Regions from separate parts of the Acidovorax sp. 106 genome, predicted to be linked through region 1. Evidence: predicted binding sites of a transcription regulator. Region 1 holds the regulator's gene; each other region holds the start of a gene.
The links. The regulator FNR, encoded in region 1, switches genes on or off when oxygen is low (the NO sensors DNR and NnrR bind a similar motif). The targets are predictions, from matches to a motif close to TTGATNNNNATCAA.
Positions count from the first base shown of each region.

Region 2: the regulator FNR is predicted to act here: its motif matches at 2,656-2,669, upstream of C8C98_RS20535 (type IV pili methyl-accepting chemotaxis transducer N-terminal domain-containing protein).
Region 3: the regulator FNR is predicted to act here: its motif matches at 1,732-1,745, upstream of C8C98_RS20280 (OmpW family protein).
Region 4: the regulator FNR is predicted to act here: its motif matches at 3,070-3,083, upstream of C8C98_RS17820 (universal stress protein).

Region 1 covers NZ_RCCC01000001.1:4,787,327-4,792,937, forward strand. Annotated here, with positions in the region: gene C8C98_RS21040 (HD-GYP domain-containing protein) at 1-700, opposite strand, end outside; gene C8C98_RS21045 (sulfite exporter TauE/SafE family protein) at 1,120-1,851, opposite strand; gene hemN (oxygen-independent coproporphyrinogen III oxidase) at 1,860-3,242, opposite strand; gene fnr (fumarate/nitrate reduction transcriptional regulator Fnr) at 3,432-4,154, shown strand; gene C8C98_RS21060 (hypothetical protein) at 4,200-4,493, opposite strand; gene C8C98_RS21065 (FixH family protein) at 4,567-4,854, opposite strand; gene ccoG (cytochrome c oxidase accessory protein CcoG) at 4,900-5,611, opposite strand, start outside.
Region 2 covers NZ_RCCC01000001.1:4,680,016-4,685,626, forward strand. Annotated here, with positions in the region: gene C8C98_RS20520 (aldehyde dehydrogenase family protein) at 1-7, shown strand, start outside; gene C8C98_RS20525 (DUF2889 domain-containing protein) at 66-659, shown strand; gene C8C98_RS20530 (SDR family oxidoreductase) at 727-1,488, shown strand; gene C8C98_RS20535 (type IV pili methyl-accepting chemotaxis transducer N-terminal domain-containing protein) at 1,664-2,503, opposite strand; gene moaA (GTP 3',8-cyclase MoaA) at 2,724-3,860, shown strand; gene mobA (molybdenum cofactor guanylyltransferase MobA) at 4,059-4,685, shown strand; gene C8C98_RS20550 (GNAT family N-acetyltransferase) at 4,688-5,314, shown strand; gene C8C98_RS20555 (molybdopterin molybdotransferase MoeA) at 5,376-5,611, shown strand, end outside.
Region 3 covers NZ_RCCC01000001.1:4,622,007-4,627,617, forward strand. Annotated here, with positions in the region: gene C8C98_RS20275 (ATP-binding protein) at 1-909, shown strand, start outside; gene C8C98_RS20280 (OmpW family protein) at 1,061-1,660, opposite strand; gene C8C98_RS20285 (DUF808 domain-containing protein) at 1,816-2,808, opposite strand; gene C8C98_RS20290 (methyltransferase) at 3,042-3,746, shown strand; gene purL (phosphoribosylformylglycinamidine synthase) at 3,897-5,611, opposite strand, start outside.
Region 4 covers NZ_RCCC01000001.1:4,045,037-4,050,647, forward strand. Annotated here, with positions in the region: gene alaS (alanine--tRNA ligase) at 1-2,030, shown strand, start outside; gene C8C98_RS17815 (2OG-Fe dioxygenase family protein) at 2,254-3,024, shown strand; gene C8C98_RS17820 (universal stress protein) at 3,164-3,601, shown strand; gene C8C98_RS17825 (tripartite tricarboxylate transporter substrate binding protein) at 3,810-4,799, opposite strand; gene bktB (beta-ketothiolase BktB) at 4,854-5,611, opposite strand, start outside.

The DNA.
Region 1 (5,611 bases):
AGGCGGCCACATGGCCCTCGTAGCGCGAGCGTTCAGCGAGGGTCATGGAAGAAGAGACATGGGCCAGTTGCAGCGGCATGCCCATTTTTCCGATGTCGTGCAGCAACGCCGCGACACCCAGGTCATGCAACTCGGCGCTTTTCATACCCAGCGCTTTGCCCAGCAAAAGGCTCAGCACCATGACATTCACGGGATGCAGTGCACCCGGCTCACCAACGCCCTCAGAGAGCAGGCGGATCACCGAGTCACTGTTTTCAAGCAGCTCACCCACACACTCTGACACGAGCGATGCCCCTTCAGCTTGCGCAGCCTGGGGCTGGTCACTGACCAGCTTCTCCATCGCCACATACTGGCGAGTGGCCAAGCGAAAGCGCTGATCGCAGGCCATCAAAGAAGCGTTTTGGGCTGCCAGCAGCAACCTGCGCCGCAACGCCAGGGCATTCTCAGCCCCAGCGGTCAATGCAGAGGATTGATCCGCAACAACGGACTCAGGCGATACAGGCTCTGGGCATGCTGGCGGAGTTTCGAGTTCTGGCGGAATCACGCCATGGCGAAACTCGGGGTCGCTTTTCTTGGGCAGCACCTTGATTTGGGTGAGCCCCAACTCGCGCAGGGTTGCGATCTGCTCCGCAGAGCCCACCCTGAAATTGCTGACGGGAAACGGATGCTGCATCCAACTCAAATCCAGCTGGATATACATGCCAATTCGCAACTGGCTGATATCGATAAGAACTGAGGTATTCACAGCGCAATAGGTGACAGTGGGAAAATGTAACAATACCGCGGCAATTGTTAAGCCCATTATCACCAGTTCTGATGGCCGCCTGAGCAAGGCGTTTACCCCCTATTTCCAGCAGCGCTTTTCTGGAAAAGAGGTCGAACTCAGACGCAAAAGCCGCAAAACCTTGTGCCCAGCCGGGGCCATCTCAGCGCACGGTTCGGCAGAAGCAGAAAAATGGCTGTCCCGCAAAGATAGATCAGCTGGTCCAGCAAGATGTAAAAGCTGACGGAGTGTGGTGAAATTGCCAAAAAGTGACGGACTGATCGCTAGCTATACAAGCCAAAGCAGTCGGCCAGCTCTTTGAACAGGTTCTTGGCAGGCAGGGCCAAGCGCCTGACTCAACGACACCACAGTGAAGGCTTGTATACCAAGTCCATCCACAACGCCCACACCGCAACGCCACACAACAAGGCGCCACTGATACGAGCCCCCCAATCACCCCGCAACGCTTGGAGGTGCTTGCGCCCCCAATGCCATGCCAGCGGGCCACCGACCAGCCACAGGCCGCTGCCCACTGCAAAAAGCGCCATAGACAACGCCCCTTGTACCGGGCCGCCACTGAGCGCTGCCACCAACAGCGCTGAGTAAAGCAGCCCACAGGGCATCAGAGCCCACAACATACCAGCCGACGCCACCCCGGCAGGGCTGCCCACCAAGGGCCTGACACGCGCCCACACTGAGCGACCGGCCTGCTCCACCCAGGCAGGCTGGCGCAACTGAACCATCATCATCAGCCCCCAACCCAGCACAGCAACGTGCATGAGCGTCCACACAGGCCGCAGTGCCATGGATTGCTGGGTGACCCAGGCCAGGCTGTCCATCGCCCAGGCCGCCAAGGCCCCCAGCAGCGAATAGCCCAGCACACGGCCACTGTGAAAAGCCAACTGGCGCAGAACAGAGGGTGCTGCGCTGCGTGGCATCCAGTGCACAGGCTGCTCTGGCGGGAGAGTTCCTGCCACTGAAGCGCCCGCCCCCACCACGGCACCGCAAGGCGCCGAACACATGGCAATGCAGTGGGTACCACCCAGGAGCCCCATCACCAACGCAGTCCAGGCCACGGCACCAGTCATATCGAGTGTCAGATGATGCGAGAGAACTTGGCACGCGTGCGATCAGCCTGCAGGTAGCGATCAAACACCATGGCAATGCCACGCACAAAGAACCACCCCATGGCCGTGACACGCACACCCTCGTCACCGACCTCCACCAGGCCTTGGGTCTGCATGTCCTGGAGCTGATCCAACTCAGCAGCAAAGTAGCGGCGGAAGTCAATCAGCCAAGCCTGCTCCATGGGCTCAATGAGCAACTCTCCTTGGCACATCAAGGCCATGATGGCAGCACGTCGCACCAGATCGTCCCGATTCAGTGCCAAGCCACGGACCACGGGCAAACGCCCCTGGTCGAGGTGGTCGTAGTACTCATCCAGGGTCTTGGCATTTTGGCTATAGGTGGCACCAATGCGCCCAATGGCCGATACGCCCAAGCCAATCAGATCGCAGTCAGGCTGCGTGCTGTACCCCTGGAAATTACGGTGCAAGCGCCCTTGCCGCTTGGCAATGGCCAGGGCATCGGTGGGCAGCGCGAAATGGTCCATCCCCACATACACGTAGCCCGCCTCCAAAAAGGCATCCAGCGAACGCGACAACATGGCCACCTTGGCTCCGCCCGTAGGCAGCTCGGCAGTGATGATGCGACGCTGGGGCTTGAAGCGGTCTGGCAAGTGAGCATAAGCGTACAGCGCAATCCGATCCGGGCGGAGCTGAGCGATCTGGGACAGCGTACGGTCAAAAGATTCAGGGGTCTGGCGTGGCAAACCGTAAATCAAATCCACATTGATGGAATCAAACCCAATGGACCGGGCGGACTCTACCAAAGCAAAGACCTGCTCGGCGGGCTGCACGCGGTGCACGGCCTTTTGTACCTCGGTGTCAAAGTCTTGCACACCAAAACTCAGCCGGTTAAAACCCAACTCGGCCAACAAGGCCAAGCGCTCTGCATTCACAGTCCGCGGGTCCACCTCGATCGAATACTCACCCCCAGGCGCCAGCGTGAAGCTGCGCTTGAGCATAGACATGAGTTCGCGCAAGCCCTCATCCGAGAGAAACGTCGGCGTCCCCCCCCCCAAATGCAGCTGACTGACCACCTGCCCTACACCGCACTGGGCCGTGTGCAGATCAATCTCACGGCTCAGGTAGCGCAAATAGACATCGGCGCGGTCATGGTGTTTGGTGATGATCTTGTTGCAAGCGCAGTAGTAGCATAGCGACTCGCAAAACGGAATGTGCACGTAAAGCGACAATGGCATCGCCTTGGCACCTGTTCCCAGATGCCTCTGCGCCAATGCCAAGGCATATTCCTCTTGGCCAAATGCCTCCACGAAACGGTCTGCCGTGGGGTAGGAGGTGTATCGAGGGCCTGGCACGTCAAAGCGGGTCAGGAGTTCTGGGGTAACTGCGGTCATGGGGATATCCTTGCGTACTAGCTTACTGTGCCGCACCCCTCCTCTTGCGTCCTTGACCTGCATCAAGTGAAGTCATCTCCACAAGAGCGACAATTTGATGCATATCATCTGCTGCTACTCGCAGACCGAGGCATACCGGCCTCCCTCGTCGTGCACGATATGCCCGAACATCAACCAGGTTTCTGTGCCATGAATCCGCTCACCATCAAAGTCGCTTGCTCCAACTGCAACCTCCGCGAGCTTTGCATGCCCGTTGGCCTCAATGACGAACAGCTGCAGCGCATCGACGAGGTGGTGGCCGTGCGCCGCAAAGTCAAGCGCGGCGGCACACTTTTTCGCAATGGCGAAGCCTTCACCTCGCTGTACGCCATTCGCACAGGTTTCTTCAAGACCTGTGTCGCCACTGAGGATGGTCGCGACCAAGTCACGGGCTTTCAAATGGCCGGTGAGATCATCGGCCTGGATGGCATTGTCAATGATCACCATACCTGCGACGCCGTGGCGCTGGAAGACGCCGAAGTCTGTGTGATGCCGTTTGATCGCATTGAAGAACTCTCACGCGAAGTAACGGCACTGCAGCACCATGTGCACAAAATCATGAGCCGCGAAATCGTGCGCGAACACGGCGTGATGCTTCTTTTGGGCAGCATGCGGGCTGAAGAGCGCTTGGCGGCATTCCTGCTCAACCTGGTACAGCGCCTGCATGCTCGCGGCTTCTCTCAATCGGAGTTGGTGCTGCGCATGACCCGGGAAGAAATTGGCAGCTACCTGGGCCTCAAATTGGAAACCGTGAGCCGCACTTTCTCCAAATTCGTAGAGGATGGAACCGTCGAAGTTCGCCAGCGCCACGTACGAATCTTGGACACCGATGCCCTGCGCCGCATCGTGAACAATCAGCAAGCATGCCATTGAGCAACCTGCTTGCAGGGCATGCCCAACGGTAGCTTGCAACCCACATCAAGGGCAAGATGGTGTCTTGCGGCAATCGTCAGGCCGGTCTTGGTCAGGCACAGGGCAGCGGTTGAGTTCAAACGGTGACATGGCCAGCAGCGTGGTCATGGCACCCGACAACATGGTGAGCGCCCAAAAGGCAAAGAACGCCAGGGTGTAAACCCCCTGCCGAGACAACGCCAGCGGCTGTCCAAACCAGTGCAGGTCTTGGGGGTCCACCATGGCAAACACCAACACCTCCAAAGCCCCGGCGACCAAAAAAGCAGGCCAAGCAATCCACATCAAACGCTGTGTCCACATCGTGGTGTCTCCGTATGGTTTTGAGAAGGCGTCGAAGCCTGGGCCTACCGCCATGGAGGCCCTGACCCCGCAACTAGCGGGGCTGGTCTTTGAGTGGTGTCACGGCATGGTTGCGGCCCTTGAGCGCAGGTGCCATGCCGGGCTCCGGATTCTCCAGCCTCTTGTTGATGTCAATGCCTTGCTGGTAGTAGTCTTCAGCAACCACAGGGTCAGGACTGGACACTGCAATCCACAAGGTGACGAAGCCCGCCACTACGACGATCGCGGGGCCTGAGAGCACCAGCCAAACATGGCCAAACTTCCACCAAGGGGCAGCCTGGACGGGTGCGGGTGCGGGTGCTGAAGAGGAAATCGAAGACATAGCAAACTCCATCAAAACGGGTAAAACAGCGAGACCACAGGCTGCTTACCGAGGAACCAAAAAGACAGTTTTTTCCGATACATGGGCGCCACCACCTTCCGCCCCAATCTCAAACGTCACAGGATGCGAACCCGGCGTTGCGGACCCATAGGGCACCTGCAAACGCACCGCCACCCAGCGTGACTGCGCAGGCTCAATGTCCACAGCAGCCTCCGATACGACCTCCAAGCCCTCCAGCCCCTTGGCTGCTACGTGGTAGCGCTGAGGCAACTCCGTCGCATTCATGATCTGGATACGGTAGATGTTCTCCAGCTTACCGCCCGCAACGATGCGAGACAAGGCGGCACGATCCCGCACAACGTCGACCTTCAAAGGCGTTCTGGTCATCAGGCTGGCAAGCATGGCCACACACAAGGTCACCAGCACGGCGCTGTAAATCAACACACGGGGCCGCAACACGCGCCGTAGGATCTGGGACTGCGACCAGCGCTTCACGACGCCATTCTGGGTAGTGAACCGAATCAAGCCACGGGGGTACTTCACCTTGTCCATGACAGTGTTGCACGCATCCACGCACAACCCGCACCCAATGCACTCGTACTGCAGCCCTTTGCGAATATCAATACCCACAGGGCACACCTGCACACACAGCGTGCAGTCGATGCAATCCCCGAGACCCTTCGCCTTGTGATCTACGGTCTTGCTGCGTGGCCCACGTGGCTCACCACGCGCAACGTCGTAGCTGACGATGAGCGTG
Region 2 (5,611 bases), 110 kb from region 1:
CGGCTGAGCTGGGCCGCCCGCTTACCCGCGAACGACTGCCAGAAACGACTGAACCCGGCCAAGCCATGCCTCTGAGCCCCGCAGCCCCCCGCAAAGCCAGCCACATCCGCCGAGTGACCTACCAGGGCTACGAACGCGAAGACGGGCTGTGGGACATCGAGGCCGAGTTGCACGACAGCAAAGCGCACGACATGCCCTCCTTCCGGCGCGAGGGCGTTCGCCTGGCGGGCGATCCCATCCACCACATGTGGCTGCGCGTCACCATCGACCGGCAACTGGTGGTGCACGCCATCGAAGCCGCCATGGATGCCCACCCGCTGCAAGACTGCCCCCAGGCCCGCCCGGCATTGCAAGGCATGGTGGGCACCTGCATGGCGCGCGGCTGGCGGCAGGCCATTGCACAGCACCTGGGCGGCGTAGCCAGCTGCACCCACCTGCGCGAGCTGCTGTTCAACATGGCCACCGCCGCCTTCCAGACCCTGCCCGCAGCCTTTGGCGGCGGTGACCCAGACACCCCGCCCCGCCACCTGGGCCAGTGCACAGGGTGGGACTTTGAGGGCAACGGCGTCAAAGAGTATTTCCCGCAGTTCTATGGGCGCGGGTCAGCCAATGTGCAGCCCTCTGGCCCATCGCATTCCTCAAGCAAAAAGAGCCTCTAGCGCTTATCCATAAAGCGCAAGCAGCTATTAAAAGCAGAGCAAACCACCCTTTACCAGGAGACCCCGCATGCGCGTGCACAACAAATCCATCATCGTCACCGGCGCTGGCAATGGCATTGGCGAAGGCATTGCCAAACGCCTGGCCGAAGAAGGCGCCAACGTGCTGGTCAACGACATCCACACCGCAGGCGGCCAGCGCGTGGTGGCCGAGATCACGGCGGCCGGGGGCAAGGCCGCTTTCTTCCAGGCCGATGTCACGCAATCCGCCCAAGTCCAAGCCTTGGTGGCAGAGGCCGAGCGCCTGTTTGGCCGGCTCGATGCCATGGTGAACAACGCGGGCTGGACGCACCGCAACCGCCCCATGCTGGAGGTGAGCGAAGAAGAGTTCGACAAGGTCTTCGCCATCAACGTCAAGAGCATCTACCTCAGCGCCATCCACGCCGTGCCCGCGCTGCGCCGCACAGGCGGGGGCAGCCTCATCAACATTGCCTCCACCGCCGGGCTGCGCCCACGCCCGGGGCTGACTTGGTACAACGGTTCCAAGGGCGCAGTCATCACCATCAGCAAGTCGATGGCAGCCGAGCTGGGGCCCGACAACATCCGCGTCAACTGCCTGAACCCCGTCTTCAACCCCGACACCGGGCTGGCGGCAGAGTTTGCGGGCGGCCCGGTGGACGACGCCCGCCGCGCCAAGTTCCTGGCGACCATCCCGCTGGGGCGGTTTTCCACAGCACAAGACGTGGCGAATGCGGCGCTGTACCTCGCCAGCGACGAAGCCGCCTTCATCAGCGGCGTGTGCATTGAGGTGGACGGGGCGCGCTGCGTTTAAGAACCTGTTCCAAGAGCGGCTAGCACAACCCCCCTGGAGTCGTTGTCCCGTCTTGTCTTACCCCTGTACTGCCTGCCGCGGAACGCCTAGCCAGGGCCACTTCGCTGAGTCGTGTTTGCCGCTCTAAAGCCTATTGGCGATCTCTCTCAAGACCGCCAACAGCCCTCCCGGGACTTCAGCCCAGCACTTCGCGCAGGGCTGCGTCGTACAACGAGGTCAGCCGGTCCGTCACCTCCAGCAAGCGCTCGCTGGTGGTGGCCACGGCAGACATGCCCTGGGCATCGGGGTTGCGGCGCATGGCGGTTTCAAAAAACAGCCACTGGGCCTGCCCCAGGTCCAGCTCGGTGCGGATGGCGGCGGTGGACACTGGCGCTGCCGCCAGGGCTTGCAGCGCCTGTTTGAACTCGGCGGCGTCGGCATTCATTTGGGTTTGCGATGCCTTGGGCTCCACGCCCGCTGCCATCAAGAAATAGTGCTTGGCCATGCGCTGCGACAGCATGCGCTGGCGCCCTGCCAAACCCACGAGCTTGGCGCTGGGTGCGCGGGCCAGCTTTTCCAGCGCCTCGGTGGCGGTCTGCGCCGCAACCATCATGCGGTCGGCCTGCTCGGCCACCGCCACGGCCGATGCCTTCGAAGGCGCCACGGCCGTGAGCGTATTCAAGATGCTGTACTGCTTTTGCACCTCTTCCAGCTGGCGACTCAGCTCGGCAGGCCAGGCACCCGCAGTGGAGCCCTTGGCCAAATCTGCGGCCCCGACCTGCGCTTGCTTGCGCGCTTTGGTCAGCACCTCCAGTGCGGCATCTGGCATCACACCAAGCTGCTGCTGGCAATAGGCCTTGGCCATGCGCTGCGACATCGCCCGGAACGAGCCCGACACGTTGATGGCCGCAGACAGCGCCATCTGCGCCTGCACGGTGGCCGCCCAGGTAGGCAACACCACGCCCGCCGTCACCCATTGCACAAGGCGCCGACGTTGGCGCGACCACGGAACCACGGTTGGATTGCTGCATGTCATGACGGAGCCTGCTTTCTGTCAAAGTAACTGGGGTAAACCCTTGAAGGTCATGGAATTGTCATGACAATGTCAACCCGCTCCGTTGCGCCAGATCAATATGCCGCCAGCAGCCCAAGGCGAAGATCCAGCCAAGTGCACAACCCGTCCCCGTCTTGACACGGATCAAGACAATGAAGGACTTGCCTGGTGTGGGAAACAGGCCTTCGGGCACAATTCGGCCATGGCTGAACGTGTCATTCCCCTGGTGGACCTGCGCCGCGCTGACTTGGCAGCCCTGGTTCCTTTGCACCCCTCGCAAGCCACTGGCTTGCTAGTGGACACCCTGGGGCGCCCGCTGCGCGACCTGCGCATCAGCGTGACGGACCGCTGCAACTTCCGCTGCAACTACTGCATGCCCAAGGAAGTGTTCGACAAGGACTACCCCTACCTGCCCCACAGCGCGCTGCTGAGCTTTGAAGAAATCACGCGGCTGGCGTCGCTGTTTCTGGCGCACGGGGTGCGCAAGATTCGCCTCACGGGCGGCGAGCCGCTGCTGCGCAAGAACATCGAAGACCTCATCGCCCAACTGGCGCAGCTGCGCACGGTGGACGGCAAGGCGCCGGACCTGACGCTCACCACCAACGGATCGCTGCTGGCACGCAAGGCCAAGGCATTGAAGGAGGCGGGCTTGAACCGCGTGACGGTGAGCCTGGACGGACTGGACGACGCAGTCTTCCGCCGCATGAACGATGTGGACTTTCCGGTGGCCGATGTGCTGGCAGGCATTGATGCCGCGCAGGCCGCGGGGCTGTCGCAAATCAAGGTGAACATGGTGGTCAAGCGCGGCACCAATGACCATGAAATCTTGCCCATGGCCCGCCACTTTCGCGGCACGGGTACCACGCTGCGCTTTATCGAATACATGGACGTGGGCGCCACCAACGGCTGGCGCATGGATGAGGTGCTGCCTTCGGCCGAGCTGGTCGCGCGCCTGCGCGCCGAGCTGCCGCTGGTGCCCCTGTCGCCCAGCAGCCCCGGCGAAACCGCCGAGCGCTGGGGCTATGCCGATGCCAGCGGGCAGTACGACCGCGCGCTGGGCGAGGTGGGCGTCATCAGCAGCGTGACGCAGGCGTTTTGCCACGACTGCAACCGCGCCCGCCTGTCCACCGAGGGCAAGCTGTACCTGTGCCTGTTCGCATCCCAAGGGCATGACCTGCGTGGCCTGCTGCGCAGCGGCGCCAGCGATGCAGACATTGCCGCTGCCATCGCGCCCATCTGGCAGCAGCGCAACGACCGGTATTCTGAACTGCGCAGCAGCCTGCCTGCTGATGCGGGCGCTGGCACGCGGCGGGTGGAGATGAGCTACATCGGTGGATAACATGGCACAACCCCCTGAGCGACTGCTTCGCCTCCCCCTTCTCTCGCGCTGCGCGCGGGAAGGGGGACGCAGCCCTCGCGGCGGGGCGGCGCGGCCGGCCAAGGCCCTTGCTTGGCTGCCATGGCCTTGTGCGCAGTTCTGACTTCGAGGCCACGGGAAACTCTGGCCTGCGATCCTTTGAATAGTTAAAGAACACCAATGATTGATACCCAAAACATCACCGGCCTTGTCCTCGCAGGGGGCCGAGGCACCCGCATGGGCGGGGTGGACAAAGGCCTGCAGAACTTTCGCGGCCTGCCGCTGGCGTTGCACACCTTGATGCGGCTGCAGATGCAGGTGGGCGCGTCGCTGGTCAATGCCAACCGCAACCTGGCGGCCTATGAATCGTTTGGCGCGCCGGTGTGGCCCGATGCCAGCAACGACTACGCCGGGCCGCTGGCCGGTTTCCTGACCGGGCTGGAGCGCTGCGAAACCCCTTGGCTGCTGACGGTGCCGTGCGATACGCCACTGTTTCCCCTGGACCTGGCGGCCCGCATGGCGCAGGCTGCCGACGAGCAACAGGCAGAAATCGCCATGGCTGCTGCCCCTGAAGACGACGGCACCGGCCACACCACCGTGCGCACGCAGCCGGTGTTTTGCCTGCTGCGGGTGGACCTGCTCGAAAGCCTGGTGCGCTTTACCCAGGCCGGTGGGCGCAAGATCGATGCATGGACCGCCACGCACCGCTGCGTGACCGTGCCGTTTGACCAGCCCGGCGATGATCCCAAGGCGTTCTTCAACGCCAACACGCTGGCCGAGCTGCAGGCGCTAGAACGCGCAAGCTGACCATGCCGCCCTTCCGCGCCGCACTCGCCACAAGCGCAACCATCGCCACAGACGCCCCTGCCGGCACCGCCCACCCGCAGCGCGCTGCCGTGCAGATACGCCCCCTGCAGGCCAGCGATGCTGCGGCCTACAAAGCCCTGCGTGACGAGGCCCTGCGCAGCGCGCCCGATGCGTTCACCTCCGACTACGAATCCTCGGTGGGCCGGTTGGCCGAGAGCTATGTGGGGCGGTTTGGCGACCCCGCTTCGGGCCAGTTTTTCCTGGGGGCGTTTGATGACACCGGCGCCCTGCTCGGTTGTGTGGGTTGCGAACGCGAGCAGCGCACCAAACAGCGGCACTGCGCCGTGGTGGTGGGCATGATGGTGGCGCCCCAGGCCCAGCGCCGTGGCCTTGGGCAGCAACTGGTGGCGGCCTGCATCCAGCTGGCCCGCCAGGTGCCGGGGCTGACGCAACTGGTGCTCACCGTCACGGCCAGCAACACCCATGTGGTGCGGCTGTACGAGCAAGCAGGTTTTCGCGCCTGGGGCCTGCTGCCGGGCGCTATCGTGGTCGACGGTGTACCTTACGACAAACTGCACATGCTGCTTTTGCTACCCTCTGCGCCCACCCCGGTCGCCATCGCCACCTAGAGCACCGCCCGCCCAAGGTGCAACGCGCCGTTTTACCCACCGACCCAACCACCGCTTTCGCATGAAATCCATCGCCCAGATTGCCGCCGAACTGGCCGGCTACGACCCCCAGGCCCTGCACGCAGACCAGGTCAACGCGTTTTTGCAGGCGCTGGTGCAGCCCGTGGAAGGCACCGAAGAAGTCGGCATCTTCGAGGCCCTGGGCCGCGTGCTGGCGCGCGATGTGATCTCGCCCATCAGCGTGCCACCGCACGACAACTCGGCCATGGACGGCTATGCCTTTGCGGGCAGCCAGCT
Region 3 (5,611 bases), 170 kb from region 1:
GTGCCGGGGTATCCGTTGAGCATGTTGGTCTCCACCACGACAGAGGCAGCGCTGGAGGAGTGGCGGGACATGCGCAACGTGACACTGACCGTGGCGTTGCTGCTGGGCGCAGCCATCGTGGCCAGCGGTGTGGGTTTCTTGCGCGGCGTGCGGAGGCTGGAAGAGTCCCACGCAGCGCTGGCCATCAGCGAAGCGCAGGCCCAATCGGCAAGTCAGGCCAAAAGTGAATTTCTGGCAGCGGTATCGCACGAGCTGCGCACGCCGCTCACCAGCATCCGGGGCTTTGCGGAACTGATGGAGTTGCGCTTGCAGCAGCCTTCGTTCAGGGAGGCGGCCAGCTTGATCCGGCAGGCTGCAGACCACCTCAACACATTGCTCACCGAAATTCTGGACTTGGCCAAGGTCGAGGCCGGAGCCATGCCCATTGTGCTGGCGCCCCACCCCGTGCGCGAATTGGTGCAAAACACGGCTGACTTTTTCGCTATTTCAGCGGCCCAAAAGGGCCTGACGCTACAAGTGTCGGTATCACCAGACACCCCGCAATTGCTGGTGTGCGACGGGCTCAGACTCAAGCAAATTCTGAACAACCTGCTCTCCAATGCCCTCAAATTCACGGCACAAGGCGGCGTGCGGCTGGAAGTGGAGACAGGGGCCGAGGGTACACGGCTGCAGTTTCATGTCGTGGACTCGGGCCCCGGCATTCCACCGCACTTGCACGATCTGATTTTTGAGAAATTTCGCCAAGGCAGCGCCCAGGTAAGCAGCGAGCATGGAGGCACGGGCTTGGGCCTGGCCCTGTCCAGGGCGCTGGCGGAGTTGATGCATGGCGAACTGACTGTCACCTCCACACCCGGCGAAGGGGCGCGGTTCACTCTGTCCTTACCTTGTACGGAGCCGACTGCGGGCTGACACAGGTTCTTATCTACGCGAAATGACCGGGGGTTGATTCGGCTCATGCCAGCACACCCGGAGCCCCGATGAAGCCATAAAAAAAGCCAGCGCAGATGCGCTGGCTTTTCCCCACCAGAATGTGCGCAGCGTTGCCGCTGCGCAAGGCGCATCAGAAGCGCCAGCCGAGGCCCACACCCACCAGAACAGGGTCCACCTTGAACGTGCCAATCTTGGCGCCTGCCAAGCTCACGTCGGTCTTGATGAAGACTTTCTTGACGTCCAGGTTCAGGTACAGGTTCTTTTGCAGCGGAATGTCCACGCCCACTTGCAGGGCTGCGCCAAAGCTGTTGCGATCAATGTCCACACCTGCGGGCAACTTCACGCTGGAGAAGCGTGTGTAGTTGATACCAGCACCGACGTAAGGCTTGAAACTGCCCATGGGCATGTGGTACTGCACCAGCAGCGAAGGAGGCAGGTGCTTGAGCGTGCCAATCTTGCCGCCCAAAACGCTGGAGCTCAAGTCGTGCTTTTGAGGCACAGTCAACACCAGCTCGGCAGCGATGTTGGGGGTGAAGAAGTACGACACGTCGACTTCAGGAATGACTTTGTCGTTCACCGACAGACCGAGGCCGGTACTGTCTTTGTTGGCGCTATCGAGGTTCACGGCACGGGCACGCACCAGCCAAGGGCCTTCGGCTTGCTGCGCAAACGCAGCGCCCGAAGTCATCATTGCGCACAGAACGGCCACGGTCAGCAGGTTTTTCTTCATACAGAACTCAATGCAGTTGAACGGGGACGGCCCCCGTGTTTGTATTGGGCCTGTTAGCGAATTGGTCAACCTTGCCACAGGTCAAACAACCCTGTGTTTACCCGAGGCCATTCGGTCGGCGCCCATTCAATCGATGGGCCAGGCGCCCGCCCCCTTCATCCTTGGGCGGCAGGGCTGCCGCGCAAACGTTGCACCACCGTTACGGCCACAAGCACCACCACCCCAGCCAACAACCCAATCAACGCATTCAGCACATTGGGAACCAAAACCGACCACAAGCCCCCCACGGGCCACTGGGCTGCCACCGTGCCCCAACCTTCGACGGCGTGGTGCAGCCAAGGCACACCATGCACCAAGATGCCGCCCCCCACCAGGAACATGGCGGCAGTGCCTGCCACCGACAAGCACTTCATCAGCCAAGGAGCCGCCCACAGAATGCCACGGCCCATGGCCTGGGCAGCGCTGCTGCTTTTGCGATGCAGCCAAAGGCCAAGGTCGTCCAACTTGACGATGCCTGCCACGAGGCCGTACACACCCAGGGTCATGATGAATGCAATGCCGCTGAGCACCATGACCTGCTGCGCAAAGGGCGCGTTTGCCACCGTCCCCAACGTGATCGCAATGATCTCGGCGGACAAGATGAAGTCCGTGCGCACGGCACCTTGGATCTTCTCCTTTTCAAAAGCCACCATGTCCACGGCAGGATCGGCATTGGCTTTGACCAGGCTGTCGTGCTCTGCCTGGGCTTTGTCTTGTGGGTGCAAAAACTTGTGGGCCAACTTTTCTGTGCCTTCAAAGCACAGGAAAGCACCGCCCAGCATTAATAGCGGCGTCACAGCCCAGGGCGCAAAAGCGCTGATCAGCAGCGCCGCAGGCACCAGGATGACCTTGTTGATCAAGGACCCTTTGGCCACCGCCCATACCACCGGAATTTCACGGTCTGCGCGCACACCCGTGACCTGCTGGGCGTTCAGCGCCAGATCATCGCCCAGCACACCAGCGGTTTTTTGCGCGGCGACCTTGGTCATCACGGAGACATCGTCGGCCATGGCCACGCTCTTTTTTGCCGCCACTTTGGTCATTAACGCGACGTCGTCAAGGATGGTCGCGATGTCATCCAATAAAGCTAAAAGGCTGCCTGCGGCCATGAAGTTTCCCCAACGAAGTCAATGAACTCGCGGGACTATATCAACCAGGCCCATCGGCATACCCCAAAGCCGCCGTCGCCCACAGCCCATGGGGCTCAACAGCAACAACCCGATCCAGGCCATCCGTGCAGATGCCTTCAAAAGCCATGAGGGCTGTTTTTAGGTATGGCGCATACTCCAGGCCCTCACCCACTCTCTCGGGGTCCCTTGACAACGGGCTTCAGGCCCATTGCATGCCAGGCTACCTCACCAAGCACGAGAGCATCCCCGTCCCAGGGGTCGCTAATCTTTTCATTCGCTCGCTGCTGGACAAACAGCAATTTTCCGACCCCCTGGGCGCTGCAGAGCAGCTGGGCATCTCTTCTGCGGCCTGGCCCTTGTTCGGACTGTTGTGGCCTTCAGGCGCGCAGCTGGCAGCCCGCATGGCCTCGCGCCCTTTGCGCACCGGGGAGCGGATCTTGGAGATTGGCTGCGGACTGGGACTGGCGAGCCTGGTGTGCCATCGGCGCGGCATGGATGTCACTGCCAGCGATTGCCACCCGCTGGCGAGGCAGTTTCTGGAGGAGAACCTGCGCCTCAACGCACTAGCCCCCATGAAGTACCGCACAGGCCAATGGGGCACAGACAACCCCCAGGGCATGGGTGATGTGCAGGGCCAGTTTGATCTCATCATCGGCAGCGATGTGCTGTACGAACGCGATGCGCGTGCCACGTTGGCCCATTTTCTGGATGCCCATGCAGACCAGGGCGCTCAAATTTGGATCGTCGATCCCAACCGGGGAAATCGGGCTGCATTTCACAAGCAGATGGCCGCCCACAGATTTGAGGTAGTGGAAGAGCGCCTTGACTGCCCAGCGCTGGAGCATGTGCCCGCCTACAAAGGCCGCCTGCTGGTGTATGAAAGGCCCCGCAGCCTCGCCATGATGGCGCCCGCTTGAGAGTCACAGGCCATACAAAGGCCAAGTTTCAGACACCCACCTGGTCTGAGCCCCATTAAAAAAGGCCGGGTGCTTGCGCATCCGGCCTTTTTGCACAGGCAAACACAGCGGTTCTACCTGTCATCCCCCCAGGGGACCAAGGTCAGGGACTCAACCCACCCACTTGCGCGCGTTGCGCCAGATGCGCATCCAGGCGCTGTACTGCGCCTTGTCTTCGCTCGTCCAGCTCATCTGCACGTTGCGAAACACGCGCTCAGGGTGCGGCATCATGGCCGTGAAGCGGCCGTCGGCTGTGGTCACGGCGGTGAGGCCAGCCGCGCTGCCATTGGGGTTAAACGGGTACTGCTCGGTGGCACGGCCATGGTTGTCCACATAGCGTATGGCGGCGATGGCCTTGTCGGCGTTGCCCCGGTACTTGAAGTTGGCATACCCCTCGCCGTGCGCCACGGCAATCGGCAGGCGGCTGCCTGCCATGCCTTGCAAGAACAAGCTGGGCGATTCGAGCACTTCGACCAGTGACAGGCGGGCCTCGAAGCGCTCGCTCTGGTTGGTGGTGAAGCGTGGCCAGTCTTGCGCGCCGGGAATGATGTCGGCCAACTCGGCAAACATCTGGCAGCCGTTGCACACACCCAAGCCAAACGTGTCGGTGCGCCCAAAGAAGCCTTGGAACTGCGCCGCCAACACCGGATTGAAGGTGATGGAACGCGCCCAGCCAATGCCCGCGCCCAGCGTGTCGCCATAGCTAAAGCCGCCGCAGGCGACCACGCCCTTGAAGTCTTCGAGCTTGACGCGGCCGGTCTGCAGGTCGGTCATGTGCACGTCGTAGGCCTCAAAGCCCGCCTCGGTGAAGGCATAGGCCATCTCGATGTGCGAGTTCACGCCCTGCTCGCGCAGGATGGCGACTTTGGGTTTGGCAAGGTTCAAGTACGGCGCTGCCACGTTGTCCTTGGCATCGAATGTGAGGTGCACATGCATGCCGGGGTCGGTGGGCTCGCCCGCTGCGGCGTGTTCGGCATCGGCGTTGGCGGGGTTGTCGCGCTGCTGGCAAATCTTCCAGCTCACGGCGTCCCACACTTGGTGCAGGTCGGCCAGCGGCGCACTGAACACGGCCTTGGCATCGCGCCAGACCTGCAGCTCGCCCTTGCCAGCGTCGATCTCAGACGATGCCGGGCGTGTCTTGCCCACAAAGTGGCTGAACTTGGACAGGCCATGCTCACGCAAGGTTTGCATCACATCGTTGCGCTCGGCGGTGCGCACCTGCAGCAGCACGCCCAGCTCTTCGTTGAACAGGGCCTTGAGGGTCAGCTCATCACGGCGCGCGCCCACTTGGCCTGCCCAGTTCTTGGCATCGCCCGTGTCCATGCGGCTGTCGTTGATGCCATCACCCTCGGTGACCAGCAAGTCCACATTCAGCGCCACACCCACATGGCCCGCAAACGCCATCTCGGCAGCAGCGGCCAGCAGGCCGCCATCGCTGCGGTCGTGATAGGCCAGTATCTGGCCCTTGGCGCGCAGCGCGTTCACGGCGTTGACGAGGTTAACCAAGTCTTTGGGGTCGTCTACATCGGGCACCACATCGCCGCTTTGGTCCAGCGTCTGGCCCAAAATGCTGCCGCCCATGCGGTTCTGGCCCTTGCCCAAATCGATCAGCACCAGCGTGGTGTCAGCCTCGGTCGCGTTGAGCTGGGGCGTGAGCGTGCCGCGCACGTCGGACAGCGAGGCGAATGCGCTCACGATCAGGCTGACGGGCGACGTGACCTTTTTCTTGTCAGCGCCTCCGCTCCACTGCGTGCGCATGGACAAGCTGTCTTTGCCCACGGGGATTGATACGCCCAAAGCGGGGCACAGTTCCATGCCCACGGCCT
Region 4 (5,611 bases), 740 kb from region 1:
CAGGCAGCCCTGACGAAGACGGCGACCGCTTCATCGAGATCTGGAACAACGTGTTCATGCAGTTCGACATGAAGGAAGACGGCTCGGTCACGCCGCTGCCCGCACCCTGCGTGGACACTGGCATGGGCCTGGAGCGCCTCGCTGCCATCCTGCAGCACGTGCACAGCAACTACGAAATCGACATCTTCGACCAGCTCATCAAGGCCGCAGGCCGCGAGACCGGCGTGACCGACCTTGACAACAAGAGCCTGCGTGTGATCGCCGACCACATCCGCGCCACGGCCTTCTTGGTGAGCGATGGCGTCATTCCCAGCAACGAAGGCCGAGGCTACGTGCAGCGCCGCATCGTGCGCCGTGCCATCCGCCACGGTTACAAGCTGGGCAAGAAGACGCCGTTCTTCCACAAGCTGGTGGCCGACCTGGCCCGCCTGATGGGCGATGCCTACCCGGCGCTGCGCGAGCAAGAGCAGCGGATCACCGACGTGCTCAAGACCGAGGAAGAGCGCTTCTTTGAAACGCTGGCCAACGGCATGGAGATTCTGGATGCGTCCCTGGACGGCGGCGCCAAAGTGCTGCCCGGTGAAGTGGCCTTCAAGCTGCACGACACGTATGGCTTCCCGCTCGACCTGACCAACGACGTCTGCCGCGAGCGCGATGTGGAAGTGGACGAGGCGGGCTTCAAGATCGCCATGGAAAAGCAAAAGGCCCAGGCCCGCGCTGCTGGCAAGTTCAAGATGGACAAGGCGCTGGAGTACACCGGTGCGGCCAACCAGTTCACGGGCTACGACAGTCTGGCCGAGACTGCAAAAATCATAGCTATCTACGTAGACGGGACGAGCGCTGCAGCCCTGAAGGCGGGCCAGAACGGCGTGGTGGTGCTCGATGCCACTCCCTTCTACGCCGAAAGCGGCGGCCAGGTGGGTGACGAGGGCGTCATCACCAGCGGCTCGGCCCGCTTTGCGGTGGGCGACACGCTCAAAGTGAAGGCCGACGTGTTTGGCCACCACGGCACCCTGGAAGAGGGCACGCTGAACGTGGGCGACACGGTGCAGGCCCAGGTCAACACCGCAGTGCGCGCCGCCACCATGCGCAACCACTCGGTCACGCACATCATGCACAAGGCCCTTCGCGAAGTGCTGGGCAGCCACGTGCAGCAAAAGGGCAGCTTGGTGAATGCCGACCGCACCCGTTTTGACTTTGCGCACAACGCCGCCGTGACCGACGCCGAGATCCGCGAGATCGAACGCCGCGTGAACGAAGAAATCCTGGCCAACACGCCCACCGGCGCGCGCGTGATGGACATTGAGTCGGCCCAGAAGACCGGCGCCATGATGCTGTTTGGCGAGAAGTACGGCGAGACCGTGCGCGTGCTGGACATCGGCACTAGCCGCGAGCTGTGCGGCGGCACGCACGTGCAGCGCACGGGCGATATTGGCCTGTTCAAGGTGGTGGGCGAGGGCGGCGTGGCCGCAGGCGTGCGCCGCATTGAAGCCGTGACCGGCGCCAATGCACTGGCCTATCTGCAAAGCCTGGAAGACACCGTGAACCAGGCCGCTGGCGCCCTCAAGTCGCCCGTGGCCGAGCTGAACGCCCGCATTGCCCAGGCGCTGGAAAACGCCCGCACGCTGGAAAAAGAAGTGGCCGCCCTCAAGGGCAAGCTGGCTTCTGCCCAAGGCGACGAGTTGCTGACCCAGGCAGTGGACATCAAGGGCCTGAAAGTGCTGGCAGCCCTGCTGCCCGGTGCCGACGCCAAGACCCTGCGCGACACCATGGACAAGCTCAAGGATAAGCTCAAGACCGCTGCCATCGTGCTGGCCGCTGTGGACGGCGACAAGGTGCAACTGGCTGCGGGTGTCACAGCCGACAGCATTGGCAAAGTCAAGGCCGGCGAGCTGGTGAACTTTGTGGCCCAACAAGTGGGCGGCAAGGGCGGCGGCAAGCCCGACATGGCCATGGCAGGTGGCACAGATGCCAGCAAGGTGCCTGCTGCCTTGGCATCGGTGCAGGGCTGGGTGGCTGAGCGCGTCTGAGCTTCATGGCCTCGGTGGCCGAGCCTCCATGGACCATGAAAGTTATTTCACATTAAGCGTTTCGCTCCCTCAAGGGCTTCGTCAAGGGCTTCTTTAAAGGCTCTCCAAAGCCGCATCCGGTGCCATCGGATGCGGCTTTTTCTTTGAGCTACCTCGTCGGCAGTGCGTCTTCTGCGACGCAACCTCGCAGCGGCATGGCGCTGCAGTTAAGCTCTTGCGCTCTATGACCCAAGTCACCTTCCCCCCGCCGTTTACCCGCCCCTCACAGGTTTCAGAACAATTGCGCAGCGCCGGTTATGCGGTGCTGGCGCCGACTGATGTGGCCGCTTGGGCTGGGTGCGATTTGCACGACCTGTTGGCTCTCAACCCCGACTGGAACGACCTGCCACCAGACGACTTTTTGAAAGACGGCGGGCGCTACCGCCGTCGGCGCCACGCCTGTTTTGTGGTGGAGCACGGTGCAGTGCAGCAAGCCCCTCATCGCCCGCACTGGCAGCCGGTGGAATACAACGCCTTGCACGGCGGCATGCAGCGGTTGTTTGCCCCCATGTTGACTCCCACCGTGGCTGCACCGGTGTGGAACAAGCTCCTGGAGGCCCTGGCCAGCGTGTCAGACTCCGTGTTTGCCACCACGCCCGCCACCGAGCCTTGGTTTCTGGAAGCGCACCAGTTCCGTATCGACACCACCGATGGCATTGGTCGCCCCACGCCCGAGGGGGCGCACCGGGATGGGGTGGACCTGGTCGCGGTGTTTCTGGTGGATCGGCATGCCGTCAAAGGTGGTGAAACCCGCGTGTTCGAGGCCACGGGCCCAAGCGGTGTGCGCTTTACATTGACCCAGCCTTGGTCGCTGATGTTGCTGGACGATGCCCGCATGATCCACGAGAGCACACCCATCCAGCCCCTGGCAGAGGGCGCTTTCCGCGACACCCTGGTCATCACTTGCCGACGCGGTAATTTCCAGGGCGCGGACGTGGTGGACGCGTCGCAGTAACCGTTTGCGGTGCTGCGCTGCTTGTACTGGTATTCGCAGCGACATTTGATGCGAATCAAGGTCGGGGGTATGGTGCCAGTTCACACTCTGGCTTGTATTCGGGCCACCGCCTGATTTCTATCACCCAAGGAGCAATACCATGTTCAAGCACATTCTGGTTCCCATCGACGGCTCGGCCACTTCTCTGCTGGCTGTGTCCAAGGCCACGGCTTTGGCCAAGACCTTTGGCAGTGTGGTGACAGCGCTGTATGTGGTGGACCCCTATCCCTTCACCGGTGTGGGGGCTGATTTTGCTTATGGGCAAGCGCAGTACCTGAGCGCTGCCACGGCCGAGGCCAACACGGCACTGGACGCCGCCCGCAAGGCCATGACCGAAGCGGGTGTGAACGTGACCACCGTGGTGGGCGAGGGCCATGCCGTGCACGAAGGCATTGTGCGTGCACTGGAAAGCACCGGCGCCGACCTGATCGTGATGGGCTCACACGGCCGCCGTGGGCTGGAAAAGCTGGTGCTGGGCAGCGTGACCCAGCGCGTGCTGGGCCTGGTGCATGTACCGGTGCTGGTAGTGCGCGACTGACCCCTCAACCCAATCCTGTCAGTGCATGCGCAGCATGTGCTGAAAAGCAAAACGGCTCCCATGCAGGAGCCGTTTTGTTTTCTATTGCTCGTACATCCCACCGCCCGTAGAGCACGCGCTCTCCAAGCCAGTGCACCCGTGGAACTGGCTCTGCCAGGCCACCGGGTGTGTCCCCCTTCAGGGGGAAGGCGCAAAGCGCCTCAGGGGGTCACTCGATTTTTGCGCCAGAGGCCTCCACGATGCCCTTCCACTTGGTGTAGTCGTTCTTGAGCAAGGTGGTCAGCTGCGCGGGCGTCATGGCCTGGGCCTCAGCACCCTGGGCCTGGATGGCGGCCTTCATGTCGGGCGTGGCCAGCAGTTTGTTGATTTCGGTATTCAGCGTGGTGGCCACGGCGGCCGGGGTGCCAGCGGGGGCAAACACGCCGTACCACGTGCTCACATCAAAGTCCTTGAAGCCAGATTCAGCCACCGTGGGCACATCAGGCAGTGAGCTGCTGCGCTTGGCGGAGGTGACGGCCAGTGCCCGCAGCTTGCCGGACTTGATTTGGGCCATGGCCGATGGCACCGAGGACAAGAGCAGGTCCACATTGCCCGCCAGTGCATCCATCAGCGCGGGGTTGGAGCCCTTGTAGGGGATGTGGCTGAGCTTGATGCCTGCGGCCTTTTCAAACAGGTCGCCTGCCAAATGGATGGAGGTGCCGTTGCCGGGCGAGCCGTAGGTGACGGTACCCGGCGACGCCTTGGCTGCGGCCACCACATCGGCCAGTGTCTTGAACTTGGAGTTGGCGTTCGTCACGATGATGACGGGCGTGTAGGCCACATGGGCTACGGCGGTCAGGTCTTTGGTGGGGTCCCACGGCAGGTTTTTGTACAGCCAGGGGCCGATCACCAGGTTGTCCTTCTGGCCCATCACCAGGTCATAGCCTGTGGGCGCGGCCTTCACGGCTTCGGTGATGCCGATGGTGCCGCCTGCGCCAGCCTTGTTGTCGGCCACCACGGTCCACTTGGCCTGCTCGGTGAGCTTGGTAGCCACCAGGCGCGAGAGGATGTCGGTGCCGCCGCCGGGTGGGAAGGGCACGATCAGGCGGATGGGCTTGCTGGGGTAGGCCCCGGCGGGCGCCGAGGCGGCGGTCTGGGCTTGCACGGTGCTGCCCAGGGCCAAGGTCAGGGCGGTGAAGGAAATCAGTGCGCGAATCATGTCAGGGTGTCTCGGTCGGTTCGTGGGTTCGTTTGGTGGAGGGAGGAGGGCTCCTCACAGGCGCTCAAAAATCGCCGCAATGCCCTGGCCACCGCCAATGCACATGGTCACCAGCGCGTAGCGGCCTTGCACGCGTTGCAGCTCATGGATGGCCTTGACGGTGATGAGCGCACCGGTGGCGCCAATGGGGTGGCCCAGCGAAATGCCCGAGCCATTGGGGTTGACCTTGGCCGGGTCCAGGCCCAGGTCGCGAGTCACGGCGCAGGCCTGGGCGGCAAAGGCTTCGTTGGCTTCGATCACGTCCAGGTCGTTAACGGTGAGGCCCGCTTTTTTCAGCGCCAGTTGCGTGGCGGGTACAGGGCCAATGCCCATGTACTTGGGGTCTACACCTGCGTGGGCATAGGCCACCAGCCGCGCCAGGGGCTTGGCACCGCGCGCCTTGGCGGCACCGGCCTCCATCAGCACCACGGCCGCAGCGGCGTCGTTGATGCCCGAGGCGTTGCCTGCGGTCACCGTGCCGTTCTCTTTGACAAACACGGGCTTGAGTTTGGTCATGTCTTCCAGCGTGGCGCCGGGGCGGAAGTGCTCGTCGGTGGCGTACTGCACGTCGCCCTTCTTGCTCTTCAAGGTGACGGGGACGATCTGGTCCTTGAACACGCCAGCCTGCGTGGCGCGCTCGGCGCGGTTGTGGCTCTCTACGGCCAACTTGTCCTGGTCTTCGCGGGTGATGCCCCACTTGGCGGCGATGTTCTCGGCCGTCACACCCATGTGGATGTTGTGGAAGGGGTCGTGCAGCGCGCCGATCATCATGT